3 regions of the Arthrobacter sp. SLBN-83 genome follow, and region 1 is predicted to be linked to each of the others. Evidence: riboswitches for the same ligand, from Rfam matches in the RefSeq annotation. Region 1 holds a riboswitch; each other region holds the start of a gene.
What was found. Region 1 has a riboswitch for S-adenosylmethionine ahead of FBY30_RS20460 (bifunctional o-acetylhomoserine/o-acetylserine sulfhydrylase). Riboswitches for the same ligand answer to the same signal wherever they lie in the genome.
Positions count from the first base shown of each region.

Region 2: linked by a shared signal. The riboswitch ahead of FBY30_RS07815 (DUF1737 domain-containing protein) and the one ahead of FBY30_RS20460 (bifunctional o-acetylhomoserine/o-acetylserine sulfhydrylase) in region 1 are both predicted to bind S-adenosylmethionine.
Region 3: linked by a shared signal. The riboswitch ahead of FBY30_RS13905 (aminotransferase class V-fold PLP-dependent enzyme) and the one ahead of FBY30_RS20460 (bifunctional o-acetylhomoserine/o-acetylserine sulfhydrylase) in region 1 are both predicted to bind S-adenosylmethionine.

Region 1 is NZ_VFMX01000001.1:4,371,899-4,379,439, reverse strand. It holds gene FBY30_RS20480 (DeoR/GlpR family DNA-binding transcription regulator) at 1-246, shown strand, start outside; gene FBY30_RS20475 (CPBP family intramembrane glutamic endopeptidase) at 318-1,097, shown strand; gene FBY30_RS20470 (HNH endonuclease signature motif containing protein) at 1,169-2,890, opposite strand; gene FBY30_RS20465 (VOC family protein) at 3,359-3,997, opposite strand; SAM riboswitch class IV at 4,149-4,263, shown strand; gene FBY30_RS20460 (bifunctional o-acetylhomoserine/o-acetylserine sulfhydrylase) at 4,308-5,624, shown strand; SAM riboswitch class IV at 5,747-5,862, shown strand; gene metX (homoserine O-acetyltransferase MetX) at 5,874-6,989, shown strand; gene FBY30_RS20450 (MFS transporter) at 7,168-7,541, shown strand, end outside.
Region 2 is NZ_VFMX01000001.1:1,712,970-1,720,510, reverse strand. It holds gene FBY30_RS07840 (aminodeoxychorismate lyase) at 1-142, shown strand, start outside; gene FBY30_RS07835 (pyridoxamine 5'-phosphate oxidase family protein) at 203-667, shown strand; gene FBY30_RS07830 (TetR/AcrR family transcriptional regulator C-terminal domain-containing protein) at 680-1,384, opposite strand; gene FBY30_RS07825 (hypothetical protein) at 1,608-1,862, shown strand; gene opgC (OpgC domain-containing protein) at 2,003-4,465, opposite strand; SAM riboswitch class IV at 4,631-4,746, shown strand; gene FBY30_RS07815 (DUF1737 domain-containing protein) at 4,760-5,023, shown strand; gene FBY30_RS07810 (rhodanese-like domain-containing protein) at 5,020-5,430, shown strand; gene FBY30_RS07805 (O-succinylhomoserine sulfhydrylase) at 5,431-6,639, shown strand; gene FBY30_RS07800 (glutamate--cysteine ligase 2) at 6,769-7,541, opposite strand, start outside.
Region 3 is NZ_VFMX01000001.1:2,973,057-2,980,597, reverse strand. It holds gene FBY30_RS13925 (DoxX family protein) at 1-288, shown strand, start outside; gene aroA (3-phosphoshikimate 1-carboxyvinyltransferase) at 295-1,683, shown strand; gene rsgA (ribosome small subunit-dependent GTPase A) at 1,667-2,782, shown strand; gene hisN (histidinol-phosphatase) at 2,828-3,640, shown strand; SAM riboswitch class IV at 3,793-3,906, shown strand; gene FBY30_RS13905 (aminotransferase class V-fold PLP-dependent enzyme) at 3,944-5,356, shown strand; gene FBY30_RS13900 (class I SAM-dependent methyltransferase) at 5,457-6,215, shown strand; gene FBY30_RS13895 (metal-dependent transcriptional regulator) at 6,265-6,978, shown strand; gene FBY30_RS13890 (hypothetical protein) at 7,040-7,417, shown strand; gene FBY30_RS13885 (S1C family serine protease) at 7,460-7,541, opposite strand, start outside.

The DNA.
Region 1 (7,541 bases):
AACGGCATCGATCCCGAGGTCGGCCCCACCAACACGGGGGAGGGGGAGGCTTCCGTCAACGCCCTTCTGGCATCCCGCGCCCGCGTTTCCTATGTCATTGCCGATTCCTCCAAGGTGGGAGTGCGCGCCTTCGCCACCATGGACGGCTATGACTTCAACAGGTTGATCACAGACTCCGGCATTTCTGCCCGCGACAAGGCCGCGTTCGAGGCCAACGGCACGGAAGTGATCGTCGCACCCGCCTGACATCGCGGAGAGACGGGGTGCATCGGCAGTTTCATCAGGCCGGATCCAGAAACTGAATGCAAGATGGGAACATGCTGGTTCCCTCCCGCCGTCGCCTGCGGCTCGAAGTCTGGATCGTCCTGGGTCTGTCCCTGGGCCAGTCGGCTGTCTATTCCGTGGTGCAGCTGCTCGACAAGATGACGCGTGCGCCCTTGGCCGAGGGGACGTCCACCCTGAACCGCTCGCAGAGCACGCGGGAGTACTTCGACCTGACCTACCAGCTGCTGGACATCATCTTTGCGCTGGTGCCGGTGCTGCTGGTCCTCTACTTCCTCACCGAGCAGCGCCAGACTGTACCTGGTGAAACGGGCAACCCCGGCTCCGCTTTCCAGAAACTTGGCTTCAACTTTGCCCGGCCCGGCCGCGACCTGCTGCAGGGGCTGGGGCTCGCTGCACTGATCGGCATACCCTCACTGGGACTCTATGCGGCCGGCCGGGCCTTGGGCATCACCACGGCCATCATTCCCAGCGCACTCGATGCCTACTGGTGGACCGTTCCCGTCCTCATCCTGTCCGCCATCCGGCACGCCGTGCTTGAGGAAGTCATTGTGGTGGGTTATCTCCTGGACCGTTTTGGGAAGTTCGGTTGGAGCACGCCGCTGGCCATCGCCGTGAGCTCGGTCCTCCGCGGCAGCTACCACTTGTATCAAGGCTTTGGGCCGTTTATTGGCAACGCCGTGATGGGAGTTGTGTTCGCCTGGCTGTACACCCGGACACGGCGGGTCATGCCACTGGTGATCGCCCATGCCCTGCTGGATATCGTGGCGTTCGTTGGGTTCAGCCTCTTCGGCAAGGCTGTGGGGCTGGGGTAGGGAAACCGGCCCTCACGGTGGGGTGGGTCCGGCGAAAAGTCGTGGGCTGGCAGGAGAAGGCGTCTCTGCTGTCACATTAGCGGCAGCAGTAGCCACGAATCTGCCTCGGGGTCGGGTGGCAGATTGAATGGTTGCGCGTAGAAGTCGTCCCATAGTGGATCTGTGGGGCACAGGCCGCTGGGGTCGAGCAGATTCCCGGCGGGTGGTTCTTCAGGTGGCGGGTCGGGCCAGTTTGGCATGTCCGCGAGTAGTGGCTCCCACTCCAGATCCTCAGTTGCGCGCGCAACAGCATTCATCGGGATGATGCCTGGTGGCCAGTGTGGTGGTTTGGGGTCTGGGTGTTCGGGTTTGTAGTGGCGGCCGGTGGGTGAGGTCCAGCCGGGTGGGTCGTTCATGGTGGCTGGATCCGGTGTCCATTGGCTGTGGTGTTTGAGCCGGTGATGTTTGGGGCAGAGCTGCGCCAGGTTGGTGATGCCGGTGGTGCCGCCGTTTTCCCACGCGGTGAGGTGGTCGGTGTCGTTGTCCGGGGTGAGGTTGGTGCAGCCGGGGAAGGTGCATTTGGCGTCGCGCATCCTGATCCAGCGTTTGATGGTCTCGGGAAGCCGGTAGTTCTTGCGGCCTATCTCCAGCGGTGCCCCGTCCCTGGGGTCGACGAGGACGCGGTAGAACGAGTCGGCCCCGTCCGCGACGAGTTTGCGTGCCATCGAGGCCGGGATCGGTCCCACCCCGTCCAGTACTGCCGGCTCATCGGTCGCCCCGAGCAGGGAGAACACCGGAACCATGACCAGGACATCGGCCCGCGGTGTGGGTACCTTCCCGATCTCCCGGACGGCCCGCGAACCGGCAGCGGTGCCGGTCCCGTCGTCGTTACCGGGTCCTTCGTCGTTGCTGACCGGCTCGCTTGCTGGGGCGGTGGTGTTGCGGTTGGTCTCCATGGCGTTGCCGGTGCTGAGGAGGAGGGATGCTGCGATGTCGGGGCGGAGTTGGGTGATGGTGCGTGGTTCGTTGGGGCCTTGGAGGCCGCGGGCGGTGGCGGTGGTGCGGTTCCAGATGGCGCAGGCGGTGTCGCCTGGGAGGTAGAGGGTGACCCGGGCCATGCCGTCGCGGTCGGGGGTGTATTCCATGCGCCGGTCGGCAAAACCTTTGGTGTGGCGTTTTTCGATGGATTCGGGGTGGTGGCGTTCGCGCCAGCCACGGACTTTGGCCCGGAAGCGGGAGGGGACGAGTTCGCCGGGGGCGGCGCCGCGGGCGGGGTGGGGTGCGTCGGGGTCGAAGAAGTGCGCCACGAGCCCGGCAGCGCCGGCGGGGTCGAGGCCTTCGGTTTCATCGGTGATGACTTTGGCGTGCTGCCAGGACATGTCACCGGCGGCCAGGGCTTTGAATACGGGTGGGAGGGAGCAGACCTTCCGGGACTGGTCCACAAGAGCCCCGGCCGCGGCGGAGCTGATGGTCAGGACCCCGGCGATCTCCTCAACCGTGGACATCTCCGTGTAGGTGCGGTCGTGCAGGGAGGCGTCGGGCGGGGTCATGGCCTGCTGAAAACCGAGGGCTTCGGATGCGTCCCGTGCCTTCATCGCGGCGAGTTGCGCCTCCAGACGTGCCGTGACCTCCAGTCGTTCCAGCCGGATCTCGTACCGCCGCTGCAACACATCAACACCGGAACCAACAGCAGCCCCCGAACCAAAAGCAGTGCCGGAGGCCAGGAAAGCATCCTCACGGTCCAGGGCATCAAGAGCGACCACGGAGGCATGAACGCCTTCCGTACCTGCCCCCACACCGCTGCTGATTCCCATACGAACATCGTCCCTCGAGGCACTGACAAGCAAACCTGTCATGCAGACTTACGGCATGGACCGGCGCCCGAGGGCGCGCCAGCCTAGTACCGCCGTCGTATGTTCTCGCGGCGCACGTTCCTATTCGCACCCCACATACTCGTCGCGAAAAGGAATATGTGTGGCGCAGGAATATATGTGGTGCGAAAAGGAACAGATGCAGCGCCGGAACGCGGCAGCCGGAGCACCAAACCCGCCAGCCGTCGTCGTACGTTTTCGATGCGAAGGTTCCCTGCCGCAGCCAAAATGTACGGTGCCCAAAGGAGTATGTGGCGCAGAACTATTTGCGGCCCAGCAAAAGCGAGTACCACTTAAATGAATTCGGCCGCCATGGGATGGTGACGCCGTTGTCACCACCTCATGGCGGCCGAAGATTACCCGGGCATGGACCCGGCGTCCCATTCCCGAAAGGGAACAAGGCTGGAACGATCAGATGGTGACGGCTCCGTTGGCGGTTTCAAAGGTGACCGACAGGATGCCCGGCGTTCCGTGCGGGGCGACCCATTCCACTGCAACATCCTCCAGCGGCTTCTCCACCGGCTCACCCAGCCACTCGGTGACACGCGAGGCGGAACCGGCGATGGTCAGGCAGCTCATCTTGAGGCTGCTCTCGTAGGCGTTGGACGGGTGAAGTGAGGGATCACCCTCCCACTTGAGCATGTACGGGACCTGGGGATCGGCGATGAGGCCCAGGATGCCAATCTGCTTCCAGACCAGCTCCCGCCCGTCCGGGAACTTGCGGTTGCCGTTGACGGCCGCGCGGCCCAGGCGTTCCTCGAAGGGGGCGAGGTCGTCCACTTCGACGCACCAGCCCATCCAGCCTCCGCCTGCCGCGGAACGGGCCCGTACGGCCTGCCCGAACGGTGCCTTGTCCGATGCAGGGTGGTCCAGGACCTCCACGACCTCGAGGTACTTGTGACCGGCGAGCGGGATGATCATATTCCGGGTTCCGAACCGGGGGTGTACCCCGCCCTTCACTGCCTCAACGCCGAGGGCAGTTGCAATACGTTCGGTGGTGGCCGCGAGGCCGTCGTGTTCACAGGCGTAAGAGACGTGATCCATGCGCATGGCAACATCTTGGCACTTTGTGATGCGGCTCTCAGCTAAGGGTACCCTTACTGGATTTGCGCGCTTTCAGAGGCCATGGAAAGGCCGCCTAAAAGACCATGTTCGTCACAATCCTGTTCATCGCAACAACGCTGTTCCTAAACTTGGCGCAGGTCATGAGTGCCAGCGCCAAGCCCCGGCTCGCTGGCCGGCAACCCTCCATCCGCGGTGGGGTGCCCCGGGTGAAGACCTGGCTGTCCGGCAAGAGCCGGAGGCAAGCGCGGCCCGCACTGCCGGTGAGCATGCCGGGCCCACGTCAAAGGAGATTTGGATGTCCAACGGTTGGTCCTTCGAAACCCGCCAGATCCACGCCGGCCAGGAAGTGGACAGTGCCGCGGGAGCCCGTGCGCTGCCCATCTACCAGACCACATCCTTCGTGTTCCCTACGGCCGAGAGCGCAGCAAACCGCTTCGCACTGTCCGAGCTCGCGCCCATCTACACCCGCATCGGCAACCCGACGCAGGACGCCGTGGAACAGCGGATCGCCAGCCTTGAAGGTGGCCTCGCTGCGCTGCTGCTGAGCTCCGGCCAGGCCGCCGAAACATTCGCGGTGCTCAACATCGCCGAGGCAGGGGACCATATCGTGGCCAGCCCCAGCCTCTACGGCGGTACCTACAATTTGTTCGCCCACACCCTGAAGAAGTTCGGTATTTCCGTCACGTTCGTGGACGATCCCGACAACCTGGACCAGTGGCGCAACGCCGTCCAGCCCAACACCAAGCTCTTCTTCGGTGAAGTGGTCTCCAACCCGCGCCAGGACGTCCTGGACATCGAGGGCATCTCCGAGGTCGCCCACCAGGCCGGCGTGCCCCTCATCGTGGACAACACCCTCTCCACCCCATACCTGATCCGCCCGCTGGAGTGGGGAGCGGACATCGTGATCCACTCAGCCACTAAATACCTGGGCGGCCACGGTACAGCCATCGCCGGCGTGATCGTCGATTCCGGTAAATTCGATTTCAGCAAGGACCCGGAACGGTTCCCAAGCTTCAACACCCCGGATCCCACCTACAACGGGCTGGTCTACGCCCGGGACCTGGGAGCCGACGGCGCGTTGGGGGCCAACCTCTCCTACATCCTCAAGGCGCGCGTCCAGCTCCTGCGCGACCTGGGCTCGGCGGTCTCGCCTTTCAATGCCTTCCTGATTTCCCAGGGCCTGGAGACATTGAGCCTGCGGGTGGAACGCCACGTGGCCAACGCCACCGAGGTGGCGCGCTGGCTTGAGGCAAGGGACGACGTCGAATCGGTCGCCTACGCCGGGCTGCCATCCAGCCCCTGGTACGAGCGTGGCCGCAAGTACGGCCCCAAGGGTACGGGCGCCGTCGTCGCCTTCAACCTGGCCGGCGGAGCGGAGGCGGGCAAACGCTTCGTCGACGCCCTGGAACTGCACTCCCACGTGGCCAACATCGGCGACGTGCGCTCCCTGGTCATCCACCCGGCGTCGACCACGCACAGCCAGCTCTCGCCCGAGCAGCAGGCGGTGGCCGGGGTGCACCCGGGACTCGTCAGGCTTTCCGTGGGTCTGGAACACATCGACGACATCCTGGCCGACCTGGAAGCAGGCTTCAGGGCTGCGAAAAGCGCCTAGAAGCGTAAAGCACGACGCCGGGCCTCCACTTGGGCGGTAAGGCGGGGCGGGCAGCAAGCCGGGAAGTCATAACCAGTCACACTCTTGGCTTGGACCGGGTGGTGTTTCGTACACTCGATCCAGGTCATGAGTGCCAGTGACAGCCCCGGCTTGCTGGCCGGCAACCCTCCTTCCGCGGTGGGGTGCCCCGGGTGAGGACCTGGCCTGCCGGTCAGACGACGGCAGGCAAGCGCGTAGAAGAGGTCTGCCATGACGGTTACCGTCGCCCCAACCACCATCCCCGAACACGGAATTGTCCGCTACGCCTCCATTGGGGGACTGGAGCTCGAGGCCGGGGGATACCTGCCCGACGTAACGCTGGCCTACGAAACCTGGGGCACCCTCAACGCGGATGCCAGCAACGCCGTCCTGATCGAGCACGCGCTCACCGGCAGCACCCACGTGACCCGCGGTGACACCGACGAAGAAGGCTGGTGGGAACAGCTGGCCGGCCCCGGCGCCCCCGTGGACACCAACCGTTTCTTCGTGGTGTCCATCAACATCGTTGGCGGCTGCTACGGCTCCACCGGCCCCTCCTCGCCCGCCCCCGACGGAGCGCCCTGGGGCTCGCGCTTCCCCCTGGTCACGCTGCGGGACAGCACCGTGGCCGAGGCCCGGCTGGCAGACCAGTTGGGGATCAAGAGCTGGTTCGCGGTCCTTGGCGGCTCCATGGGCGGTGCCCGCGCACTGGAATGGGCGGTGACCTACCCGGAAAGGGTTCAGCGCTGCGCCGTGATCTCCGTGGGTGCGGCGAGCACTGCGGAGCAGATCGCCTTCGCCCAGGCCCAAACCCTGGCCATCCGGCAGGATCAAAACTTCAACGGCGGCGACTACTACGGCGGTCCCTGCCCTGAACAGGGCCTGGCCCTTGCCCGGCGCATCGCCCACATCACGTACAGGTCCGCCGCGGAACTGGAAGGCCGCTTCGGCCGGTCAGCCCAGGCATCCGAGTCGCCCCTGCAGGGCGAAGTGTTGGCAGCCCGCGGCCGCTACCAGGTGGAAAGCTACCTGGACCACCAGGGCAATAAGCTCGTGAAGCGCTTTGACGCCAACAGCTACATCGCCCTGACCGAAGCGCTGATGAGCCATGACGTCTGCCGCGGGCGGGGGACCCTGGCCGAAACCCTGGCCGGTACTACTGCACGCTTCTTCGTGGCCGCCGTCGACTCCGACCGGCTCTACTTCCCAAGCCAGTCGCGGGAGCTTGCGCAGGCGCTGCCCGGCGAGGTGGACGTCCACATCATCCAGGCGCCCATTGGCCACGACGGATTCCTTACCGAGATCGGCCAGCTGGGGCCGCAGCTCCGGAGCAGCTTCCTGGCCTAGTACCACCCAGCAAACCACCAGCAATGTGCATCCCTGCAGATGCCTTCTGCACTAATGGGCGTTGAGGTTGCACGGGCAGGCAGACCATACTCATCGAAGCCGCTTTTCGTGGTGTACATCACACGCGGCTGCCATCGACTGTCCCCATGGTGTCGACGACGACGCCGAAGGAGTTCGCATGAGTACGGAACGCTCCGCCGCAAGGCGCACCGAGGAAACCGACGTCAAGGCATCAGGCCTGAAGAAGGTGGTGACGGCCTCCATGGCCGGCACCGTCGTGGAGTGGTACGAGTTCTTCCTCTACGCATCGGCCGCCACCCTGGTGTTCGGAAAGGCCTTCTTCCCCAACGCCGGGACCGAACTGGACGGCATCATCGCCGCCTTCCTTACCTACGCCGTCGGCTTCGTGGCCCGTCCCATCGGCGGCATCGTCTTTGGCCACTTCGGCGACAAGTTCGGCCGCAAGCAGCTGCTGCAGCTGAGCATCGTCCTGGTGGGAGTCTCCACCTTCCTCATGGGCTGCCTGCCCACATTCGCGCAGATCGGCTACTG
Region 2 (7,541 bases), 2.7 Mb from region 1:
GGACGCGGATGCGGTCTGGCTGATCTCCAGCGTCCGCCTGCTTGCCCCTGTGAACACGATCGACGGGAAGCAGATCGGCAGCCCGTCAGTCCAGAAGGAACTGACTGCCGAGCTGAGCGCACTTTTCGCCGGTATCCACTAGGCCCTGCAACAGGCGCTTAATCCCTTTTCCCGCTCCCGCATCACCCGTAAGGTGTGGACCATGGACTCGCGAAACCTGCCGATCGAAAACCTGTCCTTCGACGACTGCTGGGAACTGCTCGACAATGACACGGTGGGCCGGCTGGCCATCGTGGTTGACGGGCATCCGGAAATCTTCCCTGTGAACTACGTGGTGCACCTGCGCAGCATCGTCTTCCGCACGGCCCCGGGCTCCAAGCTTTGGGGCGCCAGGATGGAACGGCCGGCGGCACTGGAAATCGACGGCTACGACCCCTCAACGGAACAGGCCTGGAGCGTAGTACTCCGGGGCGACACGGAAATCATCGAGGACCAGGCCGTCCGGGATGCAGTGGACGGACTTGGCCTGGAGCCGTGGCAGCCCGGCGAGAAGGCCAACTATGTCAGGCTGAACGGCAAAGCGTTGACGGGCCGCAGGTTCCAGGTGAACCGGCCGGATGTCTGGAACACCCGCGTCCAGGACCGGCGGCGCGCGTCATTCGAATAGCAGCTCTCAGCGTCAGGCGCCGGAACGTGCCACGGGCCGTGAAAGCTGTGCCTCCAGCCCGGAGAGCAGGATGGTGAGCCCCTGGTCAAGCTCCATGCCGCCGTCGTACTCCGCGAGGGCCGGCGCCAGGGCACGCAGCCTGGGAAACTCCTTGGCGGGCAGGCGGTGGAGTCCCAGCCGCAGCAGCACCTCGTTTTCTTCCGGGTCCACCACGTACTCCTGCAGCTCGTTGAGGATGTGGCCATAGAGGAAGCCATAGTAGGCGCGGTAGACGTGGAGCGCATCCGCAGGCTCGAATCCTGCCGCCACCAGCAGGGACAGGATCTGCTCCAGTGGCCGCAGCGTGCCCAGCGGCCGTAGTCCCAGCGGCGTGGACAGGGGCCGCGTTACCAGCAGTGGCACAACGTTGGGGTGCTGGAGTGCCAGCCGGCGCAGGTCGTGTGCAAGGACCCGCAGCTGTGCTTTCCAGTCCGGGTCCCCGGCATTGATTGACAGCTGGTCGAGGACAAGCTCCGCCACGCCATCGAGCAGGGCGGCGCGGTTTTCGGCGTAGCGGTAGAGGCTCATGGGGTCCCTGCCAAGTTCCTGCCCCAAACAGCGCATGGTCAGCGCGTCCAGTCCTTCGGCGTCAACCAGCTCCAGGGCTTTGGCCAGCACGATGTCCCTGCTCAGCCGCGCTTTGGGCTGGCCGGGCCGGGAAATTTTGGCGGAAGCCATCGAAAAATCCTCACTGCCGGCCGCGGTCCTGGGAGGCGCCGGGCCGGTTGCCTCTTATCTGGTCTACGGGTAAAGTCTACAGTGTAGACAAGCGGTGAGAGCGCTGTCACCCCTCAGCCTTAGCTGGGGATGCACTATATAACCCCGATCGCCCCGTGCAGGGGATCGTGGTTTGCTGTTGTAGCCACACGGCAGCGCCGAGCACTTAGCGAAGGGAGCCGTCATGGCTAACTCGCAGTTCGATCTGTTCCTCCACGAAGCAACCTATTCCGACCATGTATCCGATTCCAGCCTGAACCGCGACCGCCTTTACGGGCTGTACACCAGCTGGTGCGTGATCAATCAGCAGCCGCTCGGAAGCGAATCCACTTTTTGGTCAGCCATGAAACACAGGATCAACCCCGGGCACAACGGACTCCGCATGAAGGGCCCAGCCGCCGCAGACTATATCCTCGCCAGCTATCCGGGGCTTGTCTAACGTCCTTGGGTCCATCCGGGCACGGGCAACCCGCCTGCTCATGAACAAAGACATGCTGTGGCACTTCGGTGCCACGGCATTTTTCATGCCCTGGGCCATCACGGGAAACTCAGCGGTTGCACCCGCAGGCCCTGTCCGGACTAGGTGGGAATGATCCGGAAGAGGAACCTGGTGCGCACCATCACCCACAGCAGCGCCAGGACCACGGCGTAGGCCGCGGTGTTGAGGAAGATGCTTTGCTGCTGCAGCGCCGGAATATTGGCTACGACGGCGATCAGCAGCACATGCATGATGAACACGTACAGCGTGGCCCGGCCCAGCGGGATCAGGAACCAGCCAAGGGCCCGCTGCACCGGCTTCCAGTAGGCGCTGAGGAATGCGTAGGCCGCCACCACCAAAACCATGACATTGAGCAGGCGGCCGGGAGCCAGGTATGTGCGGCCAAAGAGTGCGTCGTACATGCTGCGGTATGCCGCGTCCGGCATGAGCGCCAGGCGGACGTCGTAGTTGTTGGCCAGGTAGGGATTCCCCCAGGACAGGAAGGCCAGCGCGAACGCCGCCGCGGTGCAGGCAATCACCACCCAGGTGTGCCTGGACAGCCAGGCAACGATGGCACGGCGGTAGTAGCCGGCAACCAACCCCAGCACAAACAGCACCTGCCACACCAGCAAGGGGAAGGAATCCTCGAACTGCGACGGCAGGACGCGGAACCTGGTCACTGTACCCACCGCGTATACGGCCAGGGTCACCGCCAACACCCAGACCGCCTTTCCACGGTTCAGCGCCGCCAGGATGAGCGGGCTGACGAGCAAAAGCACCACGTAGAGGCCCATGACGTTGAACTGCCACGGCCCGAACTGCAGCAGGATGATGGCCGGCAGCACCTGGGGCGGCACGGGGAACTGGAACAGCGAGGACATGCCCGCATAGAGGTCGTAGGTCCGGCCGGCACCATTGTGCCCGGCACCCCCGGTCCCCTGGTCCACGAACGTGGTCAGCGCCTCGGTGTGGAAGAACGGGAGCAGGGACAGCAGGAAGACGCCGATCAGCACGGCGAGCGCCGTCAGGTAGAGCTTGCCTGCGCGGCGTGACGTGAGGTCCACAACCCGCCCGAAGTCCTCCTTGGCTTTGGGCCCGTACACCATGCCCACCACCAGGCCGGAGAACAGGACGAACAGCTCTGCGCCTGACACAAAGCCCACGGCCTCCTGCGTGAGCAGCTGGAACAGCGAGGCCATACCCAGGTGGTTGACCACCACAAAGACGATGGCCATCCCGCGCAACAGGTCAACGCGCGAGTCCCTGGTGGAAGGGTCCTGGTAGCTCCAGGCCGTGGCTGCGGTGATCCTGCGCGGAACCTGCCACAGGGCCACCAGGAGGATGGCCATGGCGGCGGCAACAGTCCAGGCAGCAGGCCCGGAGAGGGTGTTGGCGCGGACATAGGTGGTGGGTGCCGCATCGGTGACAGGGCCGGTCACCATCGGCGAGGCCTTCAGCCGGTCCGCCGCCGCTTTGGCAATCTCCGGGCTTCCAGTGAGCAGCCAGCTGATGCTCGCCACACCGGTGTCCCTGGTACTGGTGCGCTCATCCCACACGACGGCGGCCGTGCGTGCGAACTCCGGGGAGGTGGCAGTTGCCACCACCTGGTCCCACCAGCCGGTTTTGATGTCGACTTCGGGCGCCCCGCCGGTTGACGGGCTGTAAAACGCCGAGGTCTGCAGGAGGAAGGGCTTCCGGTGCCCCTCGGCGTAGGTGCCATAGAAGTTTTCGCCACCGGACGCCGTCAGCATCTCCTGGAGCTCGCCGGCGCGGGGCACAGTGTTGACGGCGGCCCCGCCGGCCGTGTCGTCATGGTAGGCGGACAGACCCACCCAGTCCACGGCGTCGTCGCCGGGGTAGTACGGTGCGTAGGCGCTGTCACTTCCGTTCCAGGTCCCGTCCCCGTTCGTGTCCAGCAAGGCGAACCCCTCGCTTCCCGGCTGCGGCGCATTCCGGTTCCGGTCAAAGGGGTAGTCCTTGCCCAGGTAAGGTGCCCACACCATGGCGACCCGGCCGCCGTCGTCCTTCTTGAATGCCTTGGACACCGCCTGGAAAGCCTGCCGGTAGGCGGCGGGCTGCTGGCCCCAGCCCACCCAGCTGGTGTTCATGTCAGGAGCGAACCGGACCAGCAACTGCCCCTTGAACCCGGAGGTGAGGACCTGCACCTGCTGGGCGAAGGCTTCGGCCTCGCTGGTGCCGAGCTGGTCCAGCGGCACCGACGGCTTCACCGTGAGCAGGGCATGTGCACCTTTGGCTGCGGCCTGCTGCAGGAAGCCGTCGATGTCGTTCCGTTCCGAATCGCGGAAAGGAAAGGTGATGTCGTGGCCGAAGACGGCGGGGCTGGCGCCCAGCCGGTCGCTGAAGCCTGCGGCGGTGTCCTCGCCCCACTCAAGCACAGCACCCAGCCACGGCTTGCCCTTGTCCGGTTCCGCCGGGGCCGCCTGCGCCGGACCTGCCGGCGCCAGCACGGCCAGGAAGGCGATAACGATGGTTGCCAGATAGGCGACGGCGGAACGCGTACGGTTCCGCCACTTGGCGTGGTGGTGCGATGTGACTGCCCGCATGTTGCAAGGACCCCCCGGTACTCATTGCTGTGGAGACGGGGCTGCGCCCCCGGTAAGACTTTATCGGGCGGGCGGCCTTCGCGTGTCGCCTGGGCGCCCGGCGAATTACGGAACGTGACGACGGCGGCCGTGCGGCTTGGGAGGAGAGGTGTTACGTTTTTGGGGAGTAATGAGTACCGGCGCCAAGCCCTGACTGGCCGGTCGGCAACCCTCCCTTTCGCGGCGGGGTGCCTCAGGTGAATACTCGGCATATCGACCCATTCGAGCTGCAAGCGTGAGAGAAGGAGATCCGTCGTGTCCGACGCACCCGCCCCTGATGAGAGACTGTCCTACCGCCTGATTACCGGCGCGGACAACCGTGAATTCTGCGAGCGGATCTCCGCTGCACTCGCCGACGGGTACGTGCTGCACGGCAGTCCCGCAGCCACCTTCAACGGCACCACCGTCATCGTGGCGCAGGCCATCGTCCTTCCGGCCGCCATCGCCTCGGCGGATGCCGCCGTGGCCACTGCCGTGGACGAGCTTGAGGGCGAGTTCGACGGCGAGGGCCACGCATGAGCTACGCCGGAGACCTGACGCCGCAGGAAGCCTGGACCAAGCTGGAGCAGGGTGCCGTCCTGGTGGATGTCCGCACCGAGGGCGAATGGGCCCACATCGGCATCCCTGACACCAAGGCCACGGACAACGACCCCCTGTTCATCCAGTGGACCTTCCCCGGCGGTATCCCCAACCCGGACTTCATCAAGGACCTGACGGACCAGGCACCGGAGGACCCGCACACGGAACTGGTGTTCCTGTGCCGCTCCGGCAAGCGCTCCATCGCTGCGGCCACCGCCGCCACCCAGGCAGGTTTTACCGCCTACAGCGTCCTTGAGGGCTTCGAGGGCGATCCCGACCGCTTCGGCGAGCGGACCGTCAATGGCTGGAAGAACCGCGGCCTGCCCACCAACCTCGGAAAGAACTAAGTGAGCTTCAACCAAGACGCCCCCGGCTGGAACCCTGATACGCAGGCCGTCCGCGGCGGGCTGGACCGCAGCAACTTCCAGGAAACGTCGGAGGCCATCTTCCTCAACTCCGGCTTCGTCTACGAATCCGCGGCGGCCGCCGAACGTGCATTTACCGGCGAAGACGAGCGCTTTGTCTACTCCCGCTACGGCAACCCGTCCGTGGCCACCTTCCAGGAACGGCTCCGGCTGCTGGAAGGCACCGAAGCATGCTTCGCGACGGCCTCTGGCATGTCCGCGGTGTTCACGGCCCTGGGTGCCCTGCTGGCAGCGGGCGACCGGGTGGTGGCCGCACGCTCGCTGTTCGGTTCCTGCTTCGTGGTCCTGAACGAGATCCTGCCCCGGTGGGGTGTGGAGACGGTGTTCGTGGACGGCCCGGACCTGGACCAGTGGCGCGAAGCGCTCTCCAAGCCCACCACGGCCGTCTTCTTCGAATCCCCGTCCAACCCCATGCAGGAAATCGTGGACATCGCCGCGGTCAGCGAACTGGCGCACGCCGCCGGGGCCACCGTAGTGGCAGACAATGTCTTTGCCACTCCCCTGCTGCAGCGCTGCGGTGATCTTGGGGCGGACGTCATCGTCTACTCGGGCACCAAGCACATCGACGGCCAGGGCCGGGTGATGGGCGGTGCCATCCTGGGCACCAAGGAGTTCATCGAGGGCCCCGTGAAGCAGCTGATGCGCCACACCGGCCCCGCACTTTCCCCGTTCAACGCCTGGGTGCTGACCAAGGGCCTGGAAACCATGGGCCTGCGCGTCAACCACTCCTCCGCCACGGCCCTCCGGCTTGCCGAGTGGCTGGAGGAGCAGCCGGCCGTGAGCTGGGTGAAGTATCCGCTGCTGAAGTCGCACCCGCAGTATGGGCTGGCGGCGAAGCAGATGAGCGCCGGCGGGACGGTCCTTACCTTGGAGCTTGCTCCTTCGGGTGGGCGCTCCGGCAAGGAGGCTGCCTTCGCGCTGCTGGACGGGCTGCGGATCATCGACATCTCCAACAACCTGGGCGATTCCAAGTCCCTGATCACCCATCCCGCCACCACCACCCACCGCGCCATGGGGCCGGAAGGACGGGCGGCCATTGGGCTTAGCGATGGCGTGGTCCGCCTCTCCGTGGGCCTTGAGGACCCGGACGACCTCATCCGCGACCTGGAGCAGGCCCTGAAGCAGATCTAGGTTGTCGACGCGCTTTCCCGTTTTCGCGGCGCAGATTCCCGGGCGCGGCTTAAATGCGGGCCGCGAAAGGGAACCAGCGCGTCGAAAAGGAAGCTGCGGGTCGCGGACTGGCAAGCCACGGGCTGCCGGTCAGGACTGGCGGACCCGCAGCAGCTCGGGCACGGCCTCGACATCCGAGAGGTCAAGGGCATCGCGCATGGTGACCCTGGCAGCGTGCTTGACCACCGCACCGAAACCCATGTCATCGGGCTGCGCCACCAGGGCTTTCTCGCGCACACGGCGCTGTTCGGCGGCCCCTGTTCCGCGGGCAATGATGTCCTCCACACCCTGCCGGGCCAAAGCCAGCTCTCCCTGTTCCTGCAGGACTGGAGCCAGGTAATCCACCAGCGAACGCGCCACATCCGCGGCCGGGGCGGGGCGGAAGTTGCCGAAGTCCAGGAGCTCGCCGCTGAGCCCTTCGCTGCTGCCCTGCCAGGAAGCCATCCGCAGCAGGACCGTGGGAACGGGTGCAGGATCAACGTCCTCACGCCACTCCCTGCCGGCGGATTCCACCAGTGCCCGGACCAGCACGGCAATGAGGGCGGCGTCCTCCGCCCTTAGGCAGACGTCCGCCACCCGCACCTCAACCGTGGGGTGGTTGCGGGACAGCCGTGCGTCAAAGTAGAGCATTCCCTCGTCCAGCATCACACCGGTATCCAGCAGCCGGGTCACCACCCTTCGGTAGGCAGGGTAGGTGCCGTAGATGCCTGCCGGCCCAGCCGTGGGCCATCGGTTCCAGGCCTGGGTCCGGTAGCTTTCGAACCCGGTGGGCACGCCGTTCCAGAACGGTGAATTGGCGCTCAGCGCCGTCAGCACGGCCAGCTTGTCCCGGATGCGGTCCAGGACGGCCACGCCTTCGTCCG
Region 3 (7,541 bases), 1.4 Mb from region 1:
CTCCTCAACACCTTTGTTGAGTGGCGCAGTGCGGACATCAGCAGCAAGGAAGGGCGTGAAAACCGCCGGAACCAGCTGCTCAAGAACCTCTCGCTGAGCGGCGGGGCGCTGTTGGCTTCCGTGGACACAGCGGGCAAGCCGGGCCTGGCCTGGCGCGCCGAGCACCTGGCCGCCGATGCCCGCAGGAACGCCTCGCACATTGCTGCCGACGCGCGCCGCACCACCACCAAGAAGCTGAACAAGGCGGACAAAGTCGTACGCCGTGCAGTACACGCCACGGGAGCATAAGCACGAATGACCGCAACAGCTGCCACCCGGGACGGGTCCGGAACACCTGTGGAGCACTGGGACGCACCCTTTGCGTCCCGGCCCGTCGATGCCGCCGTGACGGTGCCCGGATCAAAGTCCCTGACCAACAGGTACTTGGTCCTGGCCGCCTTGGCGGAGGGTCCGTCCCGGCTGCGCGCGCCCCTGCACTCCAGGGATTCCGCATTGATGATCGACGCGCTCCGGCAGCTGGGTGCCACGATTACCGAGGTGCCAGGGGACGGTGACTTTGGCCCTGATCTGGAGGTGGTTCCGCTGCCGGCAGCCGCCGAGGCGTCCCTCACCAGGATCGACTGCGGGCTGGCCGGCACCGTCATGCGGTTCGTTCCGCCACTGGCGGCGCTCCGCAACGGAACCAGTGTCTTCGACGGTGATCCGCACGCCCGCAAGCGGCCTATGGGGACCATCATCGAGGCCCTGAAAGCTCTGGGTGTTGCCGTTGCCTCCGAAGACGGCTCCGCACCGTCATCGCTCCCGTTCACCGTGGAAGGCAAGGGCTCGGTCCGGGGCGGCCATCTGGTGATTGACGCCAGCGCATCGTCGCAGTTCGTTTCCGCCCTCCTCCTGGTGGGGGCGAGGTTCGACGAGGGCCTGCACCTGGAGCACGTGGGGAAGCCGGTGCCCAGCCTGGACCACATCAACATGACCGTGGCTGTCCTGCGCGGTGCGGGCGTCTCGGTGGACAACTCCGTTCCCAATCATTGGGTGGTGGCGCCCGGGCCGATCCGCGCCTTCGACCAGCGGATCGAGCAGGACCTTTCCAACGCCGGTCCGTTCCTGGCAGCCGCGCTGGCTTCGAAGGGTACGGTGCGGATTCCCAACTGGCCGGCGGAGACCCAGCAGGTGGGAGACCTGTGGCGCGACATCCTCGCGAAAATGGGCGCAGACGTTACCCTGGCCGACGGGGTCCTGACCGTCACCGGCGGCGAGGAGATCAAGGGCGGCACCTTCGCCGACACCAGCGAGCTTGCGCCTACGGTGGCAGCCCTGTGTGCGCTGGCCACCGGCCCCTCCCGGCTCACCGGGATCGCCCACCTGCGCGGACACGAGACGGACCGGCTCGCGGCCCTGGTGACGGAAATCAACCGGCTTGGCGGAGACGCAGAGGAAACCAGCGACGGCCTGGTGATCCGTCCCGCCCGACTGCATGCCGGCGTCGTCCGCAGTTATGCTGACCACCGCATGGCCACTGCCGGCGCCATCCTGGGCCTGGCGGTGGAGGGGGTGCAGGTGGAGGACATTGCCACCACCGCCAAGACCATGCCTGATTTCCCCCAGCTATGGGCAGGCATGCTGGCCCAGGACGCCGCGGCGGCATCCGGACCGGAGGAGCCCAGCGGTGGCGCGGCGCACTGACTCCTGGGACGAATCCGACGTCCGAATCCGGCCGAACAAGAAGGGTTCCAGGCCCCGCACCAAGGACCGGCCCAGCCACGACGACGCCGTCACCGGACGGATCATCACCGTGGACCGCGGCCGGTACACGGCAGTGGTGGGTGAGGACTCGAAGAACGAACGAGTGGTGATTGCGGCACGCGCCCGCGAACTTCGCCGCTCGCCGGTGGTTGCCGGCGACTTTGTCTCGCTTGTGGGAGACGTGTCGGGAGCGCCGGACACGCTGGCCCGCCTGGTGAAGATCCAGGACCGCAAAACGCTCCTGCGCCGCAGCGCCGACGACACAGACCCGATCGAACGTGCCGTGGTGGCCAACGCGGACCAGCTGGTGATCGTGGTGGCGGCGGCCAACCCTGAGCCGCGGACCGGATTCATCGATCGTGCCCTGGTGGCCGCGTACGACGCCGGCATCGAACCGATCCTGCTGGTCACCAAGGCCGACGTCAAGGACCCCGCGGAACTGTTGTCCAACTACACCCACCTGGACTTCCCGGTGATCATCAGCCGGACGGCTGACGCCCAGGCCTCGGGCATCGATGCGCGCTCCGACGACGGCCTTTCGGCCCGGTTGGACAGCGCCGCCGTGGCCGAGCTTCGCGCGCACCTGGACGGCCAGGTCACGGTCATGCTCGGACATTCGGGCGTGGGCAAGTCCACCATGGTCAACGCGTTGACCGGGGCCGAGCGGGCCACCGGCGGAGTCAACGCGGTGACCGGCCGGGGCCGGCATACATCGTCGTCGGCCCTGGCGCTGCGCCTGGCGGACGCGCCGGCCGGCAGCTGGATCATCGATACCCCGGGCATCAGATCCTTCGGTTTGGCCCACGTGGACCCTGACCGGATCCTGCGCTCTTTCCCGGACCTCTCCCCCGGCATCGAGAACTGCGAACGGGGCTGCAAGCACACGGCAACTGCAGTGGACTGCGGCCTCGACGACTGGGTGGCGGACGGACACGCAGGTCCCACTGGTCCCGCACGGCTCGCCTCGCTGCGGCGGCTGCTCGGCACGGATCCAAGGATGGAAGCACAGGAAACCAAAGAGCTCGGCAGCGTCAACTGACGCGTTCTCCCCGGAAGAAGCATGGGCAGACGGTAGTTTGGAACCATGATCCAACCCGCTTCGAGCTACAACGATGACCTGCGCCTGGCACATGTCCTGGCCGACTCCGTGGATGACCAGACCATGAGCCGCTTCAAGGCCCTGGACCTCCACGTTGAGACCAAGCCGGACCTGACCCCGGTCACCGATGCGGACAAGGCCGCCGAGGAAGCGATCCGCGGGCAGCTCTCACGTTCCCGCCCCCGTGACGCGGTCCTGGGCGAAGAGTTCGGCAGCACGGGCCACGGTTCGCGGCGCTGGATCATCGACCCCATTGACGGGACCAAGAACTTTGTCCGCGGCGTTCCGGTCTGGGCTACCCTGATCGCCCTCGTTGACGAGGGCGAGCCGGTGGTGGGCGTGGTCAGCGCCCCGGCCCTGGGCAAGCGCTGGTGGGCGGCAAAAGGGATGGGCGCGTACATGGGCAGGTCGCTGGCGGCTGCCACCCGGCTCCGCGTCTCCAACGTCTCCAGCCTCGCCGATGCCTCCCTCTCCTACTCCAGCCTCACTGGATGGAAGGAACGGGGAAACCTCGACGAGTTCCTGGGCCTCACCGAGGACGTGTGGCGGACCCGCGCCTATGGGGATTTTTGGTCGTACTGCATGGTGGCCGAGGGCTCCGTGGACATCGCCTGCGAACCGGAACTGAACCTTTACGACATGGCCGCCCTGGTGCCGATCGTGGTGGAGGCCGGCGGCCGTTTCACGTCTTTGGAAGGCGAGGACGGCCCCTTTGGCGGGAACGCCCTGGCCACCAACTCCATCCTGCACTCGGAGGTGCTGCACCGCCTGAACCCTTACCTGGACGATTTGCTGTAACAGTTGACGTTCCAGTGGGAAAACGAATAAAGCGACGACGGACACCTTCCAAAGGAGGTGTCCGCCGTCGTTTATTCGGCGGCGCGTAACAAAGGGCTTAACAATCGTTGCTGGTTCAGTCTTGGCCGCCGCATGTCCTACGCTTTTATCCAGGTCACGAGTGCCAGCGCTAAACCCCGGTTTGCTGGCCGGCAACCCTCCATTCGCGGTGGGGTGCCCCGGGTGACGACCAGGCCGGTCCGGAGCGGATGCGGCAAGCGCGGATTCCACTTTGCCGGAGTCCTGTATTCAAGTGAGGTCTCTGTGACAACTGCCACCGTCTCCCCCCAGCCCGCCATCACCGAAGCCACCGTTGCTGCTGAACGCCACGCAATACGGCCCCTCGCGGCGGTCACCGGCGCGGAAATCCAGGCGCCGCTCATCACCGGCGGCCACGTGCGGTACGCGAACCTTGACTATGGCGCCTCCGCCCCCGCGCTCTCCGTGGTGTCCGCCTACCTGAACGAGATCCTGCCCTACTACGCAAGCGTCCACCGCGGGGCAGGGTACGCCTCCCAGATCAGCACCTCGGTTTACGAGAACGCGCGCAGCATTGTCCGCGATTTCGTCGGGGGCCGCCCGGACGACTCGGTCATCTTCACCCGCAACACCACGGACTCGCTGAACCTCCTGGCAGGTTGCCTTCCCATCAGCGATGGCCGGCCCGCCGGCGATGTGCTCTACCTGGACATCGAACACCACGCCAACCTGCTGCCCTGGCAGGGCGTACCGCACCGGAGCATCGTCGCCGCGGACACGCTCACCGGCACCCTCGACGCTGTCCGCGCCGAGCTGGAGCAGGGCGGGGTCAGCCTGCTGGCAGTCACCGGCGCATCAAACGTCACCGGCGAGATCCTTCCCATCCGGGCCCTGGCCACGCTGGCCCACCAGCACGGTGCACGGATCGTAGTGGATGCGGCGCAGCTGGCACCGCACCGCCGGGTGGACATCAGCGACGACGGCATAGATTACCTCGCGTTTTCCGGCCACAAGCTGTACGCACCGTTCGGCGCCGGTGTCCTGGTGGGACGCCCTGACTGGCTGGACGCGGGCGTCCCCCACCTTGCCGGCGGCGGCGCGGTAAAGGAAGCAAAGCTCGACGGCGTCAGCTGGGCCACCGGCCCTGCCCGCCATGAGGGGGGCTCACCGAACGTCCTCGGAGCCGCCACCCTGGCCCGCGCCACGCAGGTGATCGCGGCGCTGGACCAGGACCGGTGGCATGCCCACGAATCCGCCATCCGTTCCTTCCTGGTGGAGGGACTGAAGGACATTGACGGCGTCACGGTCCACCAGATCTTCAAGGACAGCAACCCGGAAACGGACACCATCGGCGTGGTCAACTTCTCCGTGGAGGGCTACGACGCGGGGCTGGTGGCGGCCTACCTCGCCGCCGAGCACGGCGTGGGCCTGCGCGATGGACGCTTTTGCGCCCATCCCCTTCTGAAGCGCCTTGGCCTGCCGTCCGGCTCGCTTCGGGCAAGCTTCGGCGTCGGATCACGGCTGGAGGATGCCGAACGCCTCCTCACGGGCATCCGCTCGCTGCGCAGCGAAGGGCTGGGCTGGGACTACGTGGTGGACGCCGGCCGGTGGGTGCCCGCCAACGATGCCCGCACCTACCCGCACTGGGCACCGAACACCCCGGGGACGGCCGGCGCAGCGCCCTGCATCGACGACTAGGCAGTTCCAGGGAAGGGGTGCACCCTTCCAGCAGCAACCGGCGACCGTCCGTGCGGTAAATTCAAAGGGAGATCACTGGCAGCACAGAAGGAGGCCACGCGTGGTTCGGGGTGGCCCCAGGCTCGATCACGGGCGGCGCCGGGAGCTCGGGCAGAGCTTCCAGGACGGCGGCAGGCACTACCATCGCATCCGCCCGGGATACCCGGAGGAATCGGTCCGCTGGCTGGTGCCCACCGATGCCAAGGACGCGCTGGACGTCGGCGCGGGGACCGGAAAGTTCACCTCGTTGCTGCTGGACCTGGGACTGGACGTCACCGCCGTCGACCCCTCCGCGGACATGCTTGCCCAGCTGACGGCCCACTGCCCGGGCGCCAGGGCTGTGGTGGGAACCGCCGAGGCGACCGGCCTGCCCGACTCGTGTTTCGACGTCGTTACCGTTGCCCAGGCCTGGCACTGGTGCGACCCGCTGGCCGCAAGTAACGAGCTGGCCCGGGTGCTGCGCCCGCACGGAACCCTCGGCCTGGTCTGGAACCAGCTGGACACCTCGGTGCCCTGGGTACACCGCCTTTCCCGGATCATGCACGCAGGTGACGTGTACCGGCCGGGCCACAAACCCGTGGTGGGGCCTGAATTCCACGGGCTCGAAGGACACGTCACCCACTGGCAGGACACCGTGACCGCCAGGGACCTGATGGAGCTCACCAAGTCGCGCAGCTACTACCTGCGGGCCAATGAGGCAACGAGGGCCAAGGTCCTGGCCAACCTGGACTGGTACCTGCACGAGCACCTTGCGTACGTCCCCGACCAGCAGATCCAACTTCCCTACCTCACGTTGGCGTGGCGCGCCGTGAGGGCATGACCGGCGCAGCGCACCGTGCCGCCACAGCTCAACCGGTAGGCTTGGACCTGTGAAGACCAGCGCGCCCTCATCCTCCATCGAGGATTACGTCAAGGTCATCTATTCGTTCACTGAATGGCAGGACAAGCCCATCACGTCCTCGCAGCTGGCACAGAGGCTGGGAGTGGCCAATTCCTCGGTTTCCGAGATGGTCCGCAAGCTCAAGGACCAGGGCCTGGTGGACCACAAACCGTACAGCGCCGTCACCCTCACCGAAGCCGGCCTGCGGCTGGCCCTGGCCATGGTCCGCCGCCACCGGCTGATCGAGACTTACCTCGTCCAGCGCCTCGGCTATAGCTGGGACGAAGTCCACGACGAAGCTGAACAGCTGGAGCACGCGGTCTCGGACACGTTCATTGAACGCGTCGCGGCCAAGCTCGGAGACCCGAAGCGGGATCCGCACGGCGATCCCATCCCCACTGCCGACGGCCAGGTGCTGATGCCGCGTGCCCACCTGCTCGCCGAACTGGACGAAGGCCACAGCGGCCGGATCACCCGGATCAGCGATGACAACCCTGAACTGCTGCGGTACCTCGCCGCCCAGGACATCGATCTCGACGCTGACGTGGAAGTGGTGGGACGGCGCCCATTCGGCGGCGCCCTGGTAGTGCGGATCGGCGGCTCCGACTCACCCCGGGACTTCGACCTTGCCGATGAAATCGCCTCAGCGCTGTGGGTCTCCAGCGACACCCCCCACCCGGGCTGCCTCCTGGACAAACCCTGACCCTGCGATGCCCGCCGGCTCCAGCCCGGCGATTTGGCCGCCTCCCGTATGGTTGAAGGTGATGATCAGCAGACGCGACGCGGCAATTACCCTTGATGTTCCCCTTGAAATGGCACAGCGCCACGGCCTGCCCAAGTGGATGACGGAGGCCGAACTCCGCGCCATTCTGGACAATCCCCCGCCCTGGCTGGTGCAGTCGCGCGCTAACCGGACGGGAAAGCGGCCCGTCTGGGTGCACCTGGAATGCGCCGTCTGCGGCTATGAGGAGGCTGCGCGCCCCAAGAAGTGGTGGCCCGACTTTACGTATGTGGTGTGCGGGCACCATCCCCCGGCGGACATGCCGCCCGCCCGCCCCGGCTGCGTCCGCAGCGAGTACGACGGCGTGGGGACGCGTTTCGTGGGCATCGCGGACGTGGAAGCGCCCCCGGTTCGCCCATAGGTCACCGGGCGTGCCTGCGCAAGGTGCCGGCCCGCCGTCGAACTAAGCCGTGCCGTTGGCGGTCATTTCCTCCGGAACAGCGGTGAGGTGCAGTTCGACGCCGTCACGCAGCACTGCCACGTCG